One region of the Actinopolymorpha cephalotaxi genome, then DNA from elsewhere that is predicted to be linked to it. Evidence: riboswitches for the same ligand, from Rfam matches in the RefSeq annotation. Region 1 holds a riboswitch; the other holds the start of a gene.
The links. A riboswitch is a leader RNA that binds a small molecule or an ion and turns the genes downstream of it on or off. The one in region 1 is predicted to bind ZMP and ZTP.
Positions count from the first base shown of each region.

Region 1 (8,704 bases):
CCCGGACAGTGGTGACGGTACGCCGTGCACGGGCGCAAAGGCGGCGGAACGGCCGAACCGGCGAAACCGGCGCACCGCAGACCCGGCTCGGCCCGGGCCGCCGATGGCGAAGTCGGACAACCCGCGACCGGACCACCCGGCGGCGCGCCCGCAAGTACGGGAGGCGGGCGACGTCTGCTTCCTAGGGTCGGAGCATGGCGTACTTCACGTTCACCATGGCCACGCTCGTGGTGGGTGCGCTCGTGCACACGTTCGTCGACAAGACCCCGCAGCGGCGGACCCGGCCCCGGGTGATCGAACTGTGGCTGCTGTGGTTCGTGGTGGGTGGCGGCGTGTGGGCGATCTTCGGCGGGCTCAGCCACCTCGGGCCCAACTCCAGCGAGGTCGCGGCCTCGATCGGATATCACCAGAGCTTCTTCCAGTGGGAGGTGGGCTGGGCCGACATCGCGGTCGGCGTGCTCGGCGTGGTCTGCGTACGGAAGCGGGACAGCTGGCTCACCGCGGCGGTCGTCGCGCTCGCGATCCTGTTCTGGGGCGACGCGGTGGGACACGTCATGCAGTTGATCGCGCACGACAACACCGCGACGGCGAATGTGGGAGCGATCCCGGTCGACGTGCTGCAGCCGCTGGTCGCGGTGGTCCTGCTGGTGGAGTACCGCCGGCACCAACCCGCCGTCGGCCGGGCCACCACCGGAACCAAGGCCGCCGACTGACGCCGGCGCGTGGCAGACTCGGGCGGGCGACCGGTTCGCGGGCCGTCGGTGTCCGCGGGCCCCGCGGAAGAGCTGCCCACCGCCGGAAGGAAGCCATGCGCCAGTTGCGCTACGACGAACTCACCGTGTCCGTCGCACCGTCCGCGGAGGCGGCCGGAGCCGCGGCCGCGGAACGCTTCGCGGCGGCCGTCCGCGCCGAACTCGCCACCGTCGACACCGGCGACGCGGTGGCGGTGATCCTGGCCACCGGCAACTCCCAGTTCGGCTTCGTGCGGGCCGTGCGCGAACGCGACGACATCGACTGGTCGCGGCTGGTCGTGCTGCACATGGACGAGTACGCCGGCATGACGGCGGACCACTCGGCGAGTTTCCGCCGGTGGTTCGCCGACCAGTTGCTGCCGTACGTCACGCCGCGGGAGTTCCACGGCATCCGCGGCGACCACGAGCCGGTCGAGGAGGAGCTGGCGAGGTACTCGAAGCTGCTGGCCGACCTCGACCCGGCGGTGTGCGTTATGGGCATCGGCGAGAACGGCCACCTGGCGTTCAACGACCCGCCCGCCGACTTCGACACCACCGCGCTGGTCCACCTGGTGGACCTGGACGACGCGTGCCGGCGCCAGCAGGTCGGCGAGGGCCACTTCCCGTCGCTGGCGCAGACGCCGACGCAGGCGCTGTCGCTGACGGTGCCGGCCCTGATCCGGCCGCGGACGGTGCTGGTGGTGACGCCCGAGGCCCGCAAGGCGGAGGCGGTCCGCGCCGCGCTGGAGGGCCCGGTCACCCCGGACTGCCCGGCGTCGGTCCTGCGCACCGTCGGCCACGCGCAGCTGTTCCTCGACGAGGAGTCCGCCGGAACACTGCGCGACCAGGTGGCCTGAGCCGCGGGCCGGGACGCAGGGGCTGGTACGCCGGTCAGTCGCGCAGGGCGGTGGCGGGACCGACGGCGGTCACGATGACCACGGCCGTGCCCGCCTCGTCGGAGGCGGCCAGGTCGACCTCGGCGGTGATGCCCCAGTCGCGGTCGCCGTTGGGGTCGTCGAAGATCTGCCGGACCAGCCACCGGCCGGGCTCGGTCGTGGTGTCCACCACCAGGAACGCCGGGCCGCGCGCGTCCGGGCCGGTGCCGATCGAGTCGTACTCGGAGAAGTACTCCGCCAGGGCCTGCGCCCAGGCGTCCGCGTCGAAGCCGGCCTCGGCGTCCAGCTCACCGAGTTCGCCGGAGCGGCGCAGCGCGGCCAGCTCGACCCTGCGGAACAACGCGTTGCGGACCAGCACCCGGAACGCCCGCGCGTTCGAGGTCACTGTCAACGGCTCCTTGACACCGATGCCCGGAGCGCCGGCCGACAGCGCCTCCTCGGACGGGTTGCGCAGACGTTCCCACTCGTCCAGCAGGCTGGAGTCGACCTGGCGGACCAGCTCGCCCAGCCACTCGATCAGGTCGGTCAGCTCCTCGGTCCGCGCGTCCTCGGGCACGGTCTGGCGCAGCGCCCTGAACGCGTCGGCGAGGTAGCGCAGCACCAGCCCCTCCGAGCGGGTCAGGCCGTACAGGCCGACGTACTCCACGAACGTCATCGCCTGCTCGTACATGTCGCGGACGACCGACTTCGGGGAGAGCTCGTGGTCGGCGACCCAGGGATGCCCGCGCCGGTACATGTCGTACGCCGCGTCGAGCAGGTCGACCAGTGGCCGCGGATGGGTGACGTCCTCCAGCAGCTCCATGCGTTCGTCGTACTCGATGCCCTCCGCCTTCATCGCCGCGACCGCCTCGCCCCGCGCCTTGTTCCGCTGGGCGGACAGCACCTGCCGCGGGTCGTCCAGCGTGGACTCGATCACCGACACCACGTCCAGGGCGTACGTCGGCGACTCCTTGTCCAGCAGCTCGATCGCGGCCAAGGCGAACGGCGACAGCGGCTGGTTGAGGGCGAAGTCCCACTGCAGGTCGACGGTGAGCCGGATCCGGCGCCCGGTCTCGTCGGGTTCGTCCAGCCGCTCCACCACGCCGCCGGCGAGCAACGCGCGGTAGATCGCGATCGCCCGACGGATGTGCCGGCGCCGCGCGGCCGGCTCCTCGTGATTGTCGGTGAGCAGGTGGCGCATCGCGGCGAACGCGTCTCCGGGCCGGCCGATGACGTTCAGCAGCATCGCGTGGCTGACCGCGAAACTGGACGTGAGCGGCTCGGGCTCGGAGGCGATCAGCCGCTCGAACGTCGGCCGGCCCCAGCCGATGGAGCCCTCCGGCGGCTTCTTGCGCACCACCTTGCGGCGCTTCTTCGGATCGTCGCCGGCCTTGGCCAGCGCCTTCTCGTTGTCCACCACGTGTTCGGGTGCCTGCACGACCACGGTGCCGAGGGTGTCGTAGCCGGCGCGACCGGCCCGCCCGGCGATCTGGTGGAACTCCCGCGCCTTGAGCAGCCGCACCTTCTGCCCGTCGTACTTCGACAGTCCGGTGAACAGCACCGTGCGGATCGGCACGTTGATGCCCACGCCGAGGGTGTCGGTGCCGCAGATCACCTTCAGCAGCCCGGCCTGGGCGAGCGTCTCCACCAGCCGGCGGTAGCGGGGCAGCATGCCGGCGTGGTGGACGCCGATGCCGTGCCGGACCAGCCGGGACAGTGTGCGCCCGAACCCGGCGGTGAACCGGAAGTGTCCGATCATCGCCGCGATCGCGTCCTTCTCCGCCCGGGTGCACATGTTGACGCTCATCAGCGCCTGCGCGCGTTCCAGCGCGGCGGCCTGGGTGAAGTGGACGACGTAGACCGGCGCCTGGTGGGTGCCGAGGAGTTCCTCCAGCGTCTCGTGCAGGGGAGTGGTGACGTAGGAGAACACCAGCGGCACCGGGCGCTCGGCCGCGTGCACGAGGGTGGTGGGCCGCCCGGTCCGCCGGGTCAGGTCCTCCTCGAACCTGCTGACGTCGCCCAGCGTCGCCGACATCAGGACGAACTGCGCGTGCGGCAGTTCGATCAGCGGCACCTGCCAGGCCCAGCCCCGGTCGGGCTCGGCGTAGAAGTGGAACTCGTCCATCACCACCTGGCCGACGTCGGCGTCGGCCCCGTCCCGCAGGGCGATGTTGGCGAGGATCTCGGCGGTGCAGCAGATGATCGGCGCGTCGGCGTTCACGCTCGCGTCGCCGGTCTGCATGCCCACCTTGTCGGCGCCGAACATCTCGCACAGCCCGAAGAACTTCTCCGACACCAGCGCCTTGATCGGCGCGGTGTAGTAGGTCCGCCGGCCCTGCGCCAGCGCGGCGAAGTGGGCGCCGGCGGCGACCAGGCTCTTGCCCGAGCCGGTGGGGGTCGCGAGGATCACGTTGGCGCCGGAGACGACCTCGATCAGCGCCTCTTCCTGGTGGGGATAGAGGGTGAACCCGCGTTCGCCCGCCCAGGAGACGAAGGTCTCGTAGAGCGAGTCGGGGTCGGCGTCGGCCGGGTCGGCCGGCGGGTGCAGCTGCCTGAGCGGCACGGTCGCCGGCGAGGACGTGGCCGGTGACAGCGCGGCCGAGGCCGGTGCGGCCGGTGCGGAGAGGGCGGACGTGGACGGCGGGGACAACGGATCAGTGAGCGACATGGCGCTTCCATCGTGCCCTACGCCGTACGCGAGGGCCCACCCGCGCCGGACGCGGGTGGACCCTCGGGTGGGCCTCGGTGAGCGTCGTAGCTCTCAGCCCAGGTCGATCGTGGGGTAGAGCGGGTGGTTGGCCAGCAGGTCGGCGGCCTGCTGGGAGACCCGGGAGGCCACTGCCTCGTCGAGCACGTGCGAGGCCTTCGACGGGGCGCCCTGCCTGGTGGTGCCGGGCTTCGTCTGGCCGAGCACCGTGTCGATCAGCCCGGCCACCTCATCCAGCTCGGCGGTGCCGAGGCCGCGGGTGGTGAGCGCGGGGGTGCCGAGCCGGATGCCGGAGGTGTACCACGCGCCGTTGCGGTCCTGCGGGACGGCGTTGCGGTTGGTGACGATGCCCGAGTCGAGCAGCGCCGACTCGGCCTGCCGCCCGGTGAGGCCGTACGACGACACGTCCAGCAGCACCAGGTGGTTGTCGGTGCCGCCGGTGACCAGCTTCGCGCCGCGCCGGGTCAGCCCCTCGGCCAGCGCCTTGGCGTTGTCCACGATCCGCTGGGCGTAGTCGCGGAAGTCCGGCTGCCGTGCCTCGGCGAGTGCGACCGCCTTGGCCGCCATCACGTGCGGCAGCGGGCCGCCGAGCACCATCGGGCAGCCGCGGTCCACCTGGTCGGCGAGCTCGGGCTGGCACAGCACCATGCCGCCGCGCGGCCCGCGCAGCGACTTGTGCGTCGTGGTGGTGGTGATGTGGGCGTGCGGCACCGGGTCGTAGTCGCCGGTGAGCACCTTGCCCGCCACCAGCCCGGCGAAGTGGGCCATGTCGACCATGAACGTCGCACCCACCTCGTCGGCGATCTCGCGCATCGTGGCGAAGTTGATCAGCCGGGGGTACGCCGAGTAGCCGGCGACCAGGATCAGCGGGCGGAACTCCTGCGCCGCCCGGCGTACCTCGTCGTAGTCGATCAGGCCCGTCTCGGGGTCGGTGCCGTAGCTGCGCTGGTCGAACATCTTGCCGGAGATGTTCGGCCGGAACCCGTGGGTGAGGTGGCCGCCCGCGTCCAGGGACATGCCGAGCATCCGCTGGTTGCCGAGCTCGCGGCGCAGCTCGAACCAGTCCTGCTCGGACAGGTCGTTGACCTGGCGGACCTGCGCCTTCTCCAGCGCGGGAGCCTCGACCCGGTTGGCGAGGATCGCCCAGAACGCGACCAGGTTGGCGTCGATCCCGGAGTGCGGCTGGGCGTAGGCGTGCGGGGTGCCGAAGAGCTCGCGGGCGTGCTCGGCGGCCAGCGCCTCCACGGTGTCGACGTTCTGGCAGCCGGCGTAGAAGCGGCGCCCGATGGTGCCCTCGGCGTACTTGTCGCTGAGCCAGTTGCCCATCGCCAGCAGCACGGCCGGCGAGGCGTAGTTCTCGCTCGCGATCAGCTTCAGGGACTCGCGCTGGTCGGTGAGCTCGGCGCCGATCGCGGCGGCGACCCGGGGCTCCACCCCGGCGATCACGTCCAGCGCGCTCCGGAACGCGGTCGACTCGGCACTGTTCGCGGCACTGCTGGGGGAGCTGCTCTGGGGGTTGTCCGGGGCGGACGCGGGGCTCATGGGACCTCCTGTGGCGTACGGAAGGGGGCCCAGGCGCACGGCACTCCGTCCTTCGACGAGGCCGCTTCCCGATGGTCGATCCCATCCCAACGCGCCAGTCACGGCCTGCACCGAGGCTATCGTGACCGCCCGCCGCCGCGCAGCCACCCGTACCCCCACACATCCGCCCACGTCACGCCCGCGCGACCTTCCCCGCCGAGCCCGGCACGATCCGCCCGGCCCGGCGGTGTCCGCCATTCCGGTCGTGCCCGCCCGGACCGGGACGCTCCGGCGCGGCCGGATGCACTCCGGCCCGTGAAGACGGCGCCCTCTCCGGCGTTTGTGCCCTCACCCACCCACCGCTGTGGACACTGGGATGAGGAATGTCTCAGGGACTTCTGTGGGCGGAACCGTTTTCGCAGGTCAGAGGCGGTACGCCGACCGCGGGGCCGCAGGCTCTGAGCGTCGGGGGGTGAGGTTGTGGCGGCGCAGAAGGGACAGCAGCACGGCGACCCGGGCAAGCCGGAGGAGTCGCAGGGGCGGCCGTGGGTCCGCTCGCTGGGAATGATCGGTCTGGTCCTCCTGGTGCTCGCGGCCCTGATCGAGACGATCACGGCCGGGACCCAGCGCCCGATCGTGGGCGGGCTGGCTCTGCTCGCGATCGCCGCGTTCGTGGTGGCCGGGGTGGGGCGGCTGACCGAGCCGGAGAGCGTGCGCGCCGCTCGGGCACAGGCCGCCGACGGGGCCTCGGACCCGGACGGACGGTCCGGGCCCTGGCAGGAGGACGACGCCCCGTGGCGGGAGGACGCCGACGGGCCCTGGCAGGAGGAGGGCGGCGACGGCGGCGAGGGCGGCTGGAACGAGGGCGAGGGACCGTGGAGCGAACGCGGCGAGCCCAGCGCACCGGCCGAACGGGCCGGCGGCTGGCAGGGCGCCCCGCCCGGCGCCCGCGCGGGTGCCCGCACCCAGACCCAGGCCGCCACCCGGGTGCCGGGCCAGCGGCGCGAACGCGGACGCAAGGCACCGCAGGTTCCCGAGCGGACGTTCCCCCGCCTGTCGGAGCTGTCCGAGGTGGTGCTGGGACCGACTCCGACGCACTACGCCCACCGCGGCCAGGCGCCGTACGTACGCCGTCCCGCCGCCGACGGCCGGCTGGCCGCGCTGCTGAACGCCGACAGCCAGCCGTTCCCGTTCGTGGTCGTGGTCGGCCCGTCCAAGGCCGGCAAGTCGCGCACGGTCGTGGAGGCCGTGCGGTCGGTGCTCGGCGGCCGGGACCCCGGTGTGTTCGTGCCCGGCAGCGGCGAGGAGCTCGCCGAGGTGCTGCGCGAGGAGGAGGCCCTGCCCCGGGGACGCCAGCCGTGGGTGATCTGGCTGGACGACGTGACCGCCGCGGACCTCGTACACCTGTCCGCGGACACCCTGGACCGCGCGGCCCGGCACGCCATGATCGTGGCGAGCATGACCGACGAACGCTGGGACCAGGTGCTGGACAGCCACGGCGACGTCGCGGCCACCGCCAAGGCGGCGTTGCGCCGGGCGACGAAGGTGCCGCTCGACTTCGAGCTGACCGTACGCGAGCGCGCGGAGGCCGAGCAGCTGTATCCGCAGCTGCAGATCAACGCCAGCATCGGCGAGGCGCTGATCGGCGGGGACCAGCTGGTGGCGAAGTTCCGCGCCGGCCGGGACCGGGAGCCCGCCGGCTACACGATCGTGCAGGCGGCGGTGGACGCGCGGCGGGCCGGGCTGAACCGCCCGCTCACCGAGTCCGAGCTCCGCGGCCTCTACCCGCTGTACCTGCGCCGGGTGCGCATCGACCTCGACCCCACCACCGCGTTGTTCGAGGAGGGGATGGCATGGGCCACCGAACCTGTCGCCTCCGAGGTCTCGCTGCTCAGCCAGGTCGGAGGCGGTGCCGGGAGTGCCGGGGGCGCCGGGGGTGCCGGCGTGGCGCACGGTGCGCTCGGCTCGTCGCTCGGCTCGACCACCGGACCGGGCACCCGGGCGAAGCCGACGGAGAACCCGGACGGTGCCCTGGAGGTCCTGGACTACGTGGTCGCGATCGAGGAGGGCCGCCACGGCCAGGAGGCCCGGCCGGTCTTCGACGCGATGTGGCAGGAGCTGATCGCCGCTGTTCCGCCCGATGACGCGTTCGACATCGGCATCGGCGCGAGCCTGCGCGGCAACCAGTCCGCGGCCGAACTCGCGTTCCGCAAGGTCCTCGACCTCGACCACGCCGGCGAGGCGCCGCGGGCGGCGAACAACCTCGGCCTGCTGCTGCGCGAGCGCGGCGACGTGGCCGGTGCGCGGGCGGCGTTCCAGAAGGCGATCGACTCCGGTCACCCGGACGTCATGCCGAGGGCGGCGAACAACCTGGGCGCGCTGCTGCGCCAGCAGGGCGACGTGAGCGGCGCGCGCGGCGCGTACCAGAAGGCGATCGACTCCGGGCACACCGACGTGGTGCCCCGGGCGGCCAACGACCTGGGTTCGCTGCTGCGCGGGCAGGGCGACGTCGCGGGCGCGCGCACGGCGTACCAGCGGGCGGTCGACTCCGGCCACACCGACGTGGTGCCGTCGGCGGCGCTCAACCTCGGCATGTTGCTGAAGGACCAGGGCGACGTCGCCGGGGCGGAGACGGCGTACGAACGGGCGATGGGGTCCGGCGACCCTGAGGTGGTGCCGGTGGCCGCGCTGAACCTGGGTTCGCTGCTGCGCGAGCAGGGCGACATGGCGGGTGCGCGGACGGCGTACCAGCGGGCGGTCGACTCCGGCCACGCCGAGGTGGTGCCGGTGGCCGCGCTCAACCTGGGTTCGCTGCTGCGCGAGCAGGGTGACATGGCGGGTGCGCGGACGGCCTACCAGCGGGCGGTCGA
Region 1 is NZ_JACBZA010000001.1:247,226-255,929, forward strand. Features, by position in the region: gene FHR37_RS01040 (DUF6790 family protein) at 195-713, shown strand; gene FHR37_RS01045 (6-phosphogluconolactonase) at 809-1,588, shown strand; gene FHR37_RS01050 (DEAD/DEAH box helicase) at 1,623-4,274, opposite strand; gene FHR37_RS01055 (glycine hydroxymethyltransferase) at 4,368-5,855, opposite strand; ZMP/ZTP riboswitch at 5,876-5,967, opposite strand; gene FHR37_RS32855 (tetratricopeptide repeat protein) at 6,315-8,704, shown strand, end outside.

Region 2 (8,704 bases), 5.8 Mb from region 1:
GTACGACCACCTCACCGACGGCGGCTTGGACGACCACGAGTTGTCGTGCCCGCACTGCCGGGGCGCCGCGGCGGAGTTCGCACCGGTGCTGCAGGCCGCGGAACTCCTGCGGGACGAGCCCGCCGAGCCGCCTCCGGGGTTCGTCGACTCGATCATGGCCCGCATCCACGCCACCCGCAGCCGAAGCTGGCGGTTGTCGCTACCCGCCGAACACCCCCTGCACCTCGCCATCACCGAACACGCGGCCGCGACCGTGCTGGCCGCCGCGGCGAGCGAGGTCGCGGGCGTCACCGTCAACCGCTGTCACTTCCCCGAACGCGGCGACCCGACGAGGCTGCAGATCAACCTCACCCTGCGCCAGCGGACACCGGTGTCACAGATCGTGGAACGTGTCCGGAAGGCGGTGCGCTCGGCCGCCCGGCGGCAGCTCGGACTGGAGCTGAACGCGATCGACGTCCGGGTGGACGACATCCACCTGTGACGGCACCTTCGTAGTCACCGGTGCCCGCTCGGTCAGGACGAGCCGCCACCAGGTCGTACGGACGCCAGCAGTTTGGCCGCGAACCGGGGCAGGTGCGGGTCCAGAGTGCCCGGCGGCTCGTCGGCCACCTCGTCCACCCGCACCCACCTGATGCCGTCGAACTCGGTCGCGTCGTAGGAGACGATCGACGATCTCGGCAGGCCGAGGACATACCAGAGACTCACGTCGGTGTGCGGGCCGGCACCGCGGGTGCGGGTCACGGTGACGAAGAACGGCCGGTCGCCGGGGAGACCGGGCAGGTGGGAGGGTGCGGCCGCGACGTTGAGCTCCTCGAGGCACTCTCGTACGACCGTCTCCCACGGGTCCTCGCCGGGTTCGACGTGTCCTCCTGACGGCAGCCAGAGCCCGGCCTTGCGGTGGGCGACCAGCAGCAGCTCCAGCCGGGTCTCGTCGACCACGACGAAGTAGCTCACCAGGTGGGGGTCCGGGACGTCCGGCTTCGCGGTCCGGTAAGCCGGGGCGCCGCCGGCCAGCCAGTCCAGGACCGTCTGCCGGTGGGCCTGCTCGGTCTCGTCCCACGGGCGGATGCCCTCGACCAGGCCGACCAGGTGCTGCCGGGACGTGGTCGTCGTCTCGGAAGGCGCGACGTCGTACGCGCGTCGCCCGATGTCTTTCGCACTGGTCACGCCGACACCGTATCGACGGCCGCCGACCGCACCTCCGCATTGACGGTGCCAGCCACACCGGCGGGCATGGCGATGACGCTGACATGCGGACGCGGAACGGTTCGACGCGTGTTGCCGAGCGGGCGGGTTCCCTAGCGCTCCGGCAGCGTCGGGTGCGCAGGCGTGGGGGCGATGTCGACCATGGTGCTGGTGATCGCCCAGCGCTCGTGGTCCCGCCAGGCTCCGTCGATGTACAGCAGCTCGGGCGAGTAGCCCTCGTGCCGGAAGCCGACCCGACGGACGAGGTTCAAGGAGGCGTGGTTGCCGGGCTGGATCTGGGCTTCGAGCCGGTGCAGCCGTAGCTGCTCGAACGCGTAGCGCACCACCAGTGTGAGCCCTTCGGTCAGGTATCCCCGGCCGGCGGTGGGGGCGAAGGCGGCGTAGGAAACGGACCCGGACTGGAACCGTCCGCGAATGATGCTGTTGAGGTTGACCACGCCGGCGATGGCCCCGCTGCCGCGTACGCAGATCGCCACCGCCTCCTCGTGCGGCTCCGCGTACCGCGCGAGGTAGGCCCGGAACCGCTCCGGCGTGGACGGCAGCGCCATCCACGGGTGGTGCAGGTCCACGCTGGCGCTCACCAGGTCGAGGAACTCGTCCTGGTCATCTGCGGTGAGATGCCGCAGGGTCACCCGGTGGGAGGCGCCCGGTCGGTTGGCCACCTGAAAGACGTCTGTCGCCCCATCGTTCACGGACGGGAGAGTACCGAGCACTCCTGGCGGCACCCGCTGCCCGGGCGGCCAACTGGCACGCGGAGGGCACGCGGAGGGCACGCGGGGCGGTTTCGGTCATCCGGCCGGAGCGGCCGGTGAGGGCCTTGGGTGGCCTGACCTGGGGATTCGTACGAGTGGAGACGAGGGGACTCGAACCCCTAACCCCTGCCTTGCAAAGGCCACTCACCCGCTCACGCTCATTCAGCGTGGATTGTTCCCGCGTCGAACACCAGGCGGCTTGACCGTGGGTTACCGACACAGACCAAGGTCATCCCCTGCTTGGGGCACGCGGGGGGGACGGAGACGGTCGCGAGGCCATGCCATTGCCTCGCGAGGTGGGGCCACGCCTAGATTGTGCAGACACGACTGGCGTGGGTGGGCGTGACCACCGGGGAGTGAAGGTCGGGGCATCGTCCGCCTGGGTGCCCCTTGCCGATGAGACGAGGAGACGCCTCCGTGACCGTCCGCCACCGGATCCTGCACCTGTCCGACACCCACCTGAACAGTCCTGACGTCGATGCCTCCGCGGCGCTGGCGCGCATCCTGTACGACGCCCGCTTCGTGCCGAAGGTGGATTTGGTCGTCGTGAGTGGCGACATCGCCGACGACGGTTCCACCGAAGGTTGCGCGGGCGTGCGGGAGCAAGTGGGCCGGTTCTGCGCCGAGCGAGGCATTCCGCATGTCTACTGCACGGGCAACCACGACACCCGAGAGGCGTTCGCGGCCGCCCTTGGCTCCGGGCACCTGGCGGCCGACAGCACCGACATGGGCACGACTATGGCGGGCGCGTCCGGCGAGCGCGCCGCCGTAAGCATCGTTGCTGGGCTGCGTGTGGTCACACTGGACAGCCTCGTGCCCGGCCACGTACACGGGCATCTCGACCCGGGCCAGCTGGTCTGGCTGCGTGAGGTGCTGGCTGAACCCGCTGCGGCGGGCACGGTGCTCGTGCTGCACCACCCACCGATCGCCGTGCCCACCTCTCCGATCATGGACACCGTGAATCTGCGTAACGCCGGTGATCTCGCCGATGCGGTACAGGGCACCGATGTCCATGCGATCCTGTGCGGTCACTTCCACCTGCAGCTGTCCGGCCTGCTGCGGGGCATACCGGTGTGGGTCACACCCGGCGTAGTCACCCGCATCGACTTCACCGCTCCGCCGCGGTGGGAACGCGCGGTGGTGGGCGCCGGGGCCACCGTGGTCGATCTCGGTGGCCCGGCTTCCCCGCTCTTCCACGTGCTGCACGCCCGCGACCCGCGTGCCGGCGAGCAGGTGTACCTCGTCGACGCGGTGTCGGGCGAGGATGTCGTCGGCGAGAAGCCATGATGGAGTGCCAGGTCGTACTCCGCCGAACCCGTACACCGCCGACCGGCCCGGTCCAGCAGGTTGCGTCCGGCAGCCATGGCTCCAGCACAACCCACTCGCCGTCGTAGCCGGTTCATGAGCCGGGCATCGCGGCATGCGCGAAAGAGAATGATCGGACGCGGACCGACGCGCTGCAGCGGGCTGCTTTCGGATCGGCTGCGAGGGTCCTGGGCTCGGTCCTGCTCCGCGGCGGACCTGACGGAGGACCGGAAGGGGTCCGCGACCGGTGAGGGGCACGCGGAGCGGTTGTTGGTCATTCGGCCAAAGTCACCAGCGAGGGCTTTGGATGGCCTGACCTGGTGTTGTGTGGTGGTGGAGACGAGGGGACTCGAACCCCTAACCCCTGCCTTGCAAAGGCAGTGCTCTGCCAGTTGAGCTACGCCCCCGGGATCGGCGCCGAAGCGCCGGAGCGCCGAGCCGGTCGGTCAGTGGGCGCCACCGGAGGGCGGGACCGGGTCGGTTGCCTCCGCCCAGAGGTTCTGCTCCGCCTTGTCCGCCTGCAACCGCTTGTACGCGAACCAGCCACCGGCGATCGCGACAGCGGCGAGGAGTGCCTTCTTGATCATCGGTAGCCTCCTTGAACGACACCGGCCTGGGATGACCACATCCCTGCGGGTGGTCGACACGGGCACGACATCGCTGCCGTGTCGCTTGTGTCGACCGCTCGGGTGAGTGGGCCTAACTGGACTTGAACCAGTGACCTCTTCCTTATCAGGGAAGCGCTCTAACCGTCTGAGCTATAGGCCCGGGCGCCGACGAACGTTACCGCAACCCTAGCGTCCCGCCCAAACCGGTTCGACGCGGGTACCACCCAAGGAACAGGGCGCGACCGGACGGTCCCGGAGATCACCGAAGGCACTCACCGGGCTCGGCCCCGACGCGTCACTCGTCCTCGGCGAGCGTGACCTCCAGGCCACCCAGCAGGCTGGCGGACAGGTTGTAGAGGAACGCACACAGCGTGGCGATCGCGGTGATCAGGATGACGTCGACCACGCAGATCAGCGCGGTGAACCCGAGGACCCGCTGCAGCCCGATGTAGTCCTCGAGGTTGAACCGGGTCTCCGAGGCGCTGCCCAGCACGTCGGTGATCGTCCGGCTGATGGAGTCGTACACGCCGGCCGCTTGGAGGACGTACCAGACCACGCTCACTGCCACGACGGTCACGATCGCGAACGCGATGGACAGCAGGAACGCCGTCTTCATCACCGACCACGGGTCCAGTCGGACCGCCCGGAGCCGGGCCCGGCGCACACGGGTGCGCGGGTCCGGCGGCGGCTGCGGCGCGGCCAGGATCCGCTGACGGAGCCCGTTGCGCTCCCGGATCGCCGCCGGGTCGGTCGGCCGGTTGGGTGCGGGCCGCCTCAGGTCGGGGCGCGGCGGCGCCGTACGCGGGGTGCCATCCGGGCCGTTCTGGGCCTTATGCCCAGAACGGTTGCTCTGGCCAGCTCCGCCCCCGGTCGAGGGGATGACTTGGGTAGCGGAATCGTCAGGCCCGCCGTTCCGTGTCACGTGCTGTCCTCCTGGCTGTCAGCCTGGTCCTGCCCGGCCGGACCGTCGGTAGGTCCATCATCAGCGGGCAGGTCGTCGGCCGTCTCCGGTTTCCCGTCGTCCCCAGCATCGTCCTCGGTGTTCCGGGCAATGGCAACGACCGAGTCTCCCTCGCGAACGCCGGCGAAGATGACGCCCATGGTGTCACGCCCCTTCGCCGCCACATCTGTCACCGGGCTTCTGGTCACCTGTCCGCTGGCTTTGACGGACAGAACCCGGTCCCCGTTGCTTACCACGATTGCCCCGACGAGGGATCCTCGGGCGTCGGAAATCCGCATCGCCTTGATTCCCAGTCCGCCGCGGCCCTGCCGGCGGTACTCGGTCACGGCGGTCCGCTTGGCGTAGCCACCGTCGGTCACCGTGAAGACGTACTGGCCCTCTTCCTCCCCGGCTCGGATCACCGCCATCGACAACAGTTCGTCACCGTCGCGGAACCGCATCCCGGTCACGCCGGACGTAGCCCGGCCCATCGGCCGCAACTGTCCGTCATCGGCCACGAAACGTACCGCCTGCGCCTTGCGGGAGACCAGGAGGAGCTCGTCTTCTGCATGGACCAGCTCCGCGCCGATCAGCTCGTCGTCCTCGTCCCGGAAGTTCAGGGCGATCACCCCGGCCGCGCGGTTGGAGTCGTACTCTCGCAGCGGGGTCTTCTTGACCAGGCCCTTCTTGGTCGCCAGGACGAGGTACGGGAACTGCTCGTAGTCGGCGATCGCCAGCACCTCGGCGATCTCCTCGTCCGGCTGGAACGACAGCAGGCCGGCGACGTGCCCGCCCTTTGCGTCGCGTGCCGACTCGGGCAGCTCGTACGCCCGGGCGCGGTAGACCCGGCCACGGTTGGTGAAGAACAACAGCCAGTGATGGGTGCGGGTCACGAACAGGTGGTTGATCACGTCGTCGCCCCGCAGCGACGCACCTCGCACGCCCTTCCCGCCGCGCTTCTGGCTGCGATAGAGATCGCTACGGGTGCGCTTGGCGTAGCCACCCATCGTGATCGTGACCACGACCTCCTCGTCCGGGATGAGGTCGGCCGCGGTGAGGTCGCCGTCGGCGGGGATGATCTGCGTACGCCGGTCGTCGCCGTAGCGGTCGACGATGGAGGTCAGCTCCTCGGCGACGATCCGCCGCTGCCGCTCCGGCGAGGCGAGGATGTCCTTGTAGTCGGCGATCCGGGCCTCGAGTTCGGCCAGCCGCTCCAGGATGGCCTGGCGTTCGAGCGCGGCCAGCCGGCGCAGCTGCATGTCGAGGATGGCCCGCGCCTGGATCTCGTCGATCTCCAGCAGCTCGATCAGCCCGGTGCGGGCGTCGTCGGCCGACGGGCTGCGCCGGATCAGCGCGATGACCTCGTCCAGGGCGTCCAGCGCCTTGGCCAGGCCGCGGTAGACGTGCGCATCCTCCTCGGCCTTGCGCAGCCGGAAGCGGGTGCGCCGCTGGATGACGTCGATCTGGTGGTCGATCCAGTGGGAGAGGAACAGGTCGAGGGAGAGCGTGCGCGGGATCCCGTCGACGAGCGCCAGCATGTTGGCGCCGAAGTTGTCCTGCAGCTGGGTGTGCTTGTAGAGGTTGTTGAGGACGACCTTCGCGATCGCGTCCCGCTTGAGGACCACGACCAGCCGCTGGCCGGTGCGGGAGGAGGAGTCGTCGCGTACGTCGGCGATGCCGGTGACCTTGCCGGAGTCGGCGAGCTCGGCGATCCGCAGAGCGAGGTTGTCCGGGTTGACCTGGTAGGGCAGCTCGGTGATCACCAGACAGGTGCGGCCCTTGCTGTCCTCCTCCACGTCGACCACCGCGCGCATCGTGATCGAGCCGCGGCCGGTGCGGTAGGCGTCCTCGATCCCGCGGTTGCCGACGATGAGCGCGCCGGTCGGGAAGTCCGGGCCGGGAATGCGCTCCATCGCGGCCGCGAGGATCTCCTCCCTGGTGGCCTCCGGGTGCTCCAGCGCCCACAGCGCCGCCGAGGAGACCTCACGCATGTTGTGCGGCGGGATGTTGGTCGCCATCCCGACCGCGATCCCGGCCGAGCCGTTGATCAGCAGGTTGGGGAAGCGGCTGGGGAGTACGACCGGCTCCTGCCCGCGGCCGTCGTAGTTGGGGCGGAACTCGACGGTGTCCTCGTCGATGTCACGCACCATCTCCATGGCCAGCGGGGCCATCCGGCACTCGGTGTACCGCATCGCGGCCGGCGGGTCGTTGCCGGGCGAGCCGAAGTTGCCCTGCCCCTGCACCAGCGGGTGCCGCTTGGTCCACGGCTGCGCCAGACCGACCAGGGTGTCGTAGATCGCGGAGTCGCCGTGGGGGTGGTACTGACCCATCACGTCACCGACGACGCGCGAGCACTTGGAGAAGCCCCGGTCGGGGCGGTACCCGCCGTCGTACATGGCGTACAGCACGCGGACGTGCACGGGCTTCAGCCCGTCGCGGACATCCGGCAGCGCCCGGCCCACGATCACGCTCATGGCGTACTCGAGGTAGTTGCGCTGCATCTCCGCCTGGAGATCGACGGGGTTGACCCTGGAGGGGGGTGGGGGCGGAGCGGCGGTGGTGTCTTCGGTCACTGGACCTGTTCCTTCGCACTACGGTCGTCAGCGGGGGACGACGCGAGGTGTCCGGTCGAACCGGTGGACGGGTGGCTGGGCGTCGCGACGAGGTTCATCAGATGTCGAGGAACCGGACGTCCTTGGCATTGCGCTGGATGAACGAACGCCGCTGCTCGACGTCCTCACCCATGAGTACGGAGAAGATCTCGTCCGCCTGCGCGGCGTCGTCGAGGGTGACCTGACCGAGGATCCGGCCGTCGGGGTCCATCGTGGTCTCCCACAACTCGTCGGCGTTCATCTCGCCCAGACCCTTGTAACGCTGGATCGGGTTCTCCTTCGGCAGCTTGCGCCCGGCCTCCCGGCCCGCGGCCAGCAGACCGTCGCGTTCGCGGTCGGAGTAGGCGAGCTCGTGCTGGGCGCCGGACCAGCGGATCTTGAACAGCGGCGGCTGTGCGATGTAAACGTGGCCGGCCTCGATGACGTGCCTCATGTACCGGAACAACAACGTCAGCAGCAGGGTGGTGATGTGCTGGCCGTCCACGTCGGCGTCGGCCATCAGCACGATCTTGTGATAGCGCAGCTTGGCCAGGTCGAAGTCCTCGTGGATCCCGGTGCCCAGCGCGGCGATGATCGCCTGCACCTCGGCGTTCGCCAGCACCCGGTCGATCCTGGCCCGCTCGACGTTGAGGATCTTGCCCCGGATCGGCAGGATCGCCTGGATCCGCGGGTCACGGCCACCCTTGGCCGAGCCACCCGCGGAGTCACCCTCCACGATGAAGATCTCGCACTCGTCGGGGTTGGTCGACTGGCAGTCGGCGAGCTTGCCCGGCAGTCCGCCCCCACCCAGCAGGCCCTTGCGGTTGCGGGCCAGGTCACGCGCCTTGCGGGCGGCCACCCGGGCGGTCGCGGCGGCGATGCCCTTGCGCACGATGTCCTTGCCCTCGCCGGGGTTCTTCTCGAACCACTGGCTCAGCTGGTCGTACATCAGCGTCTGGACGAACGTCTTGGCCTCGGTGTTGCCGAGCTTGGTCTTCGTCTGCCCCTCGAACTGCGGCTGCTCCATCTTTACCGAGATGATCGCGGTCAGGCCCTCGCGTACGTCGTCACCGGACAGCCGGTCCTCACGCTTCTTGATGAGGTTCCAGTCCTCGCCGAACTTGTTCACCAGGCTGGTCAGCGCGGACCGGAAGCCCTCCTCGTGGGTGCCGCCCTCGTGGGTGTTGATCGCGTTGGCGAACGTGTGCACCGACTCGGTGAAGGAGGAGTTCCACTGCATCGCGACGTCCAGGCTCATGCCGGCCTTGGTGTCCTCGGCCTCGAACGCGATGACGCTGCGGT
Region 2 is NZ_JACBZA010000001.1:6,017,283-6,025,986, forward strand. Features, by position in the region: gene FHR37_RS26780 (cupin domain-containing protein) at 1-481, shown strand, start outside; gene FHR37_RS26785 (NUDIX domain-containing protein) at 514-1,167, opposite strand; gene FHR37_RS26790 (GNAT family N-acetyltransferase) at 1,299-1,898, opposite strand; ZMP/ZTP riboswitch at 2,272-2,350, shown strand; gene FHR37_RS26795 (metallophosphoesterase) at 2,376-3,245, shown strand; tRNA gene FHR37_RS26800 (tRNA-Ala) at 3,595-3,670, opposite strand; gene FHR37_RS26805 (DLW-39 family protein) at 3,710-3,850, opposite strand; tRNA gene FHR37_RS26810 (tRNA-Ile) at 3,958-4,031, opposite strand; gene FHR37_RS33535 (DUF3566 domain-containing protein) at 4,167-4,487, opposite strand; gene gyrA (DNA gyrase subunit A) at 4,790-7,384, opposite strand; gene gyrB (DNA topoisomerase (ATP-hydrolyzing) subunit B) at 7,482-8,704, opposite strand, start outside.
Region 2: another riboswitch for ZMP and ZTP. It lies ahead of FHR37_RS26795 (metallophosphoesterase); the one in region 1 lies ahead of FHR37_RS01055 (glycine hydroxymethyltransferase).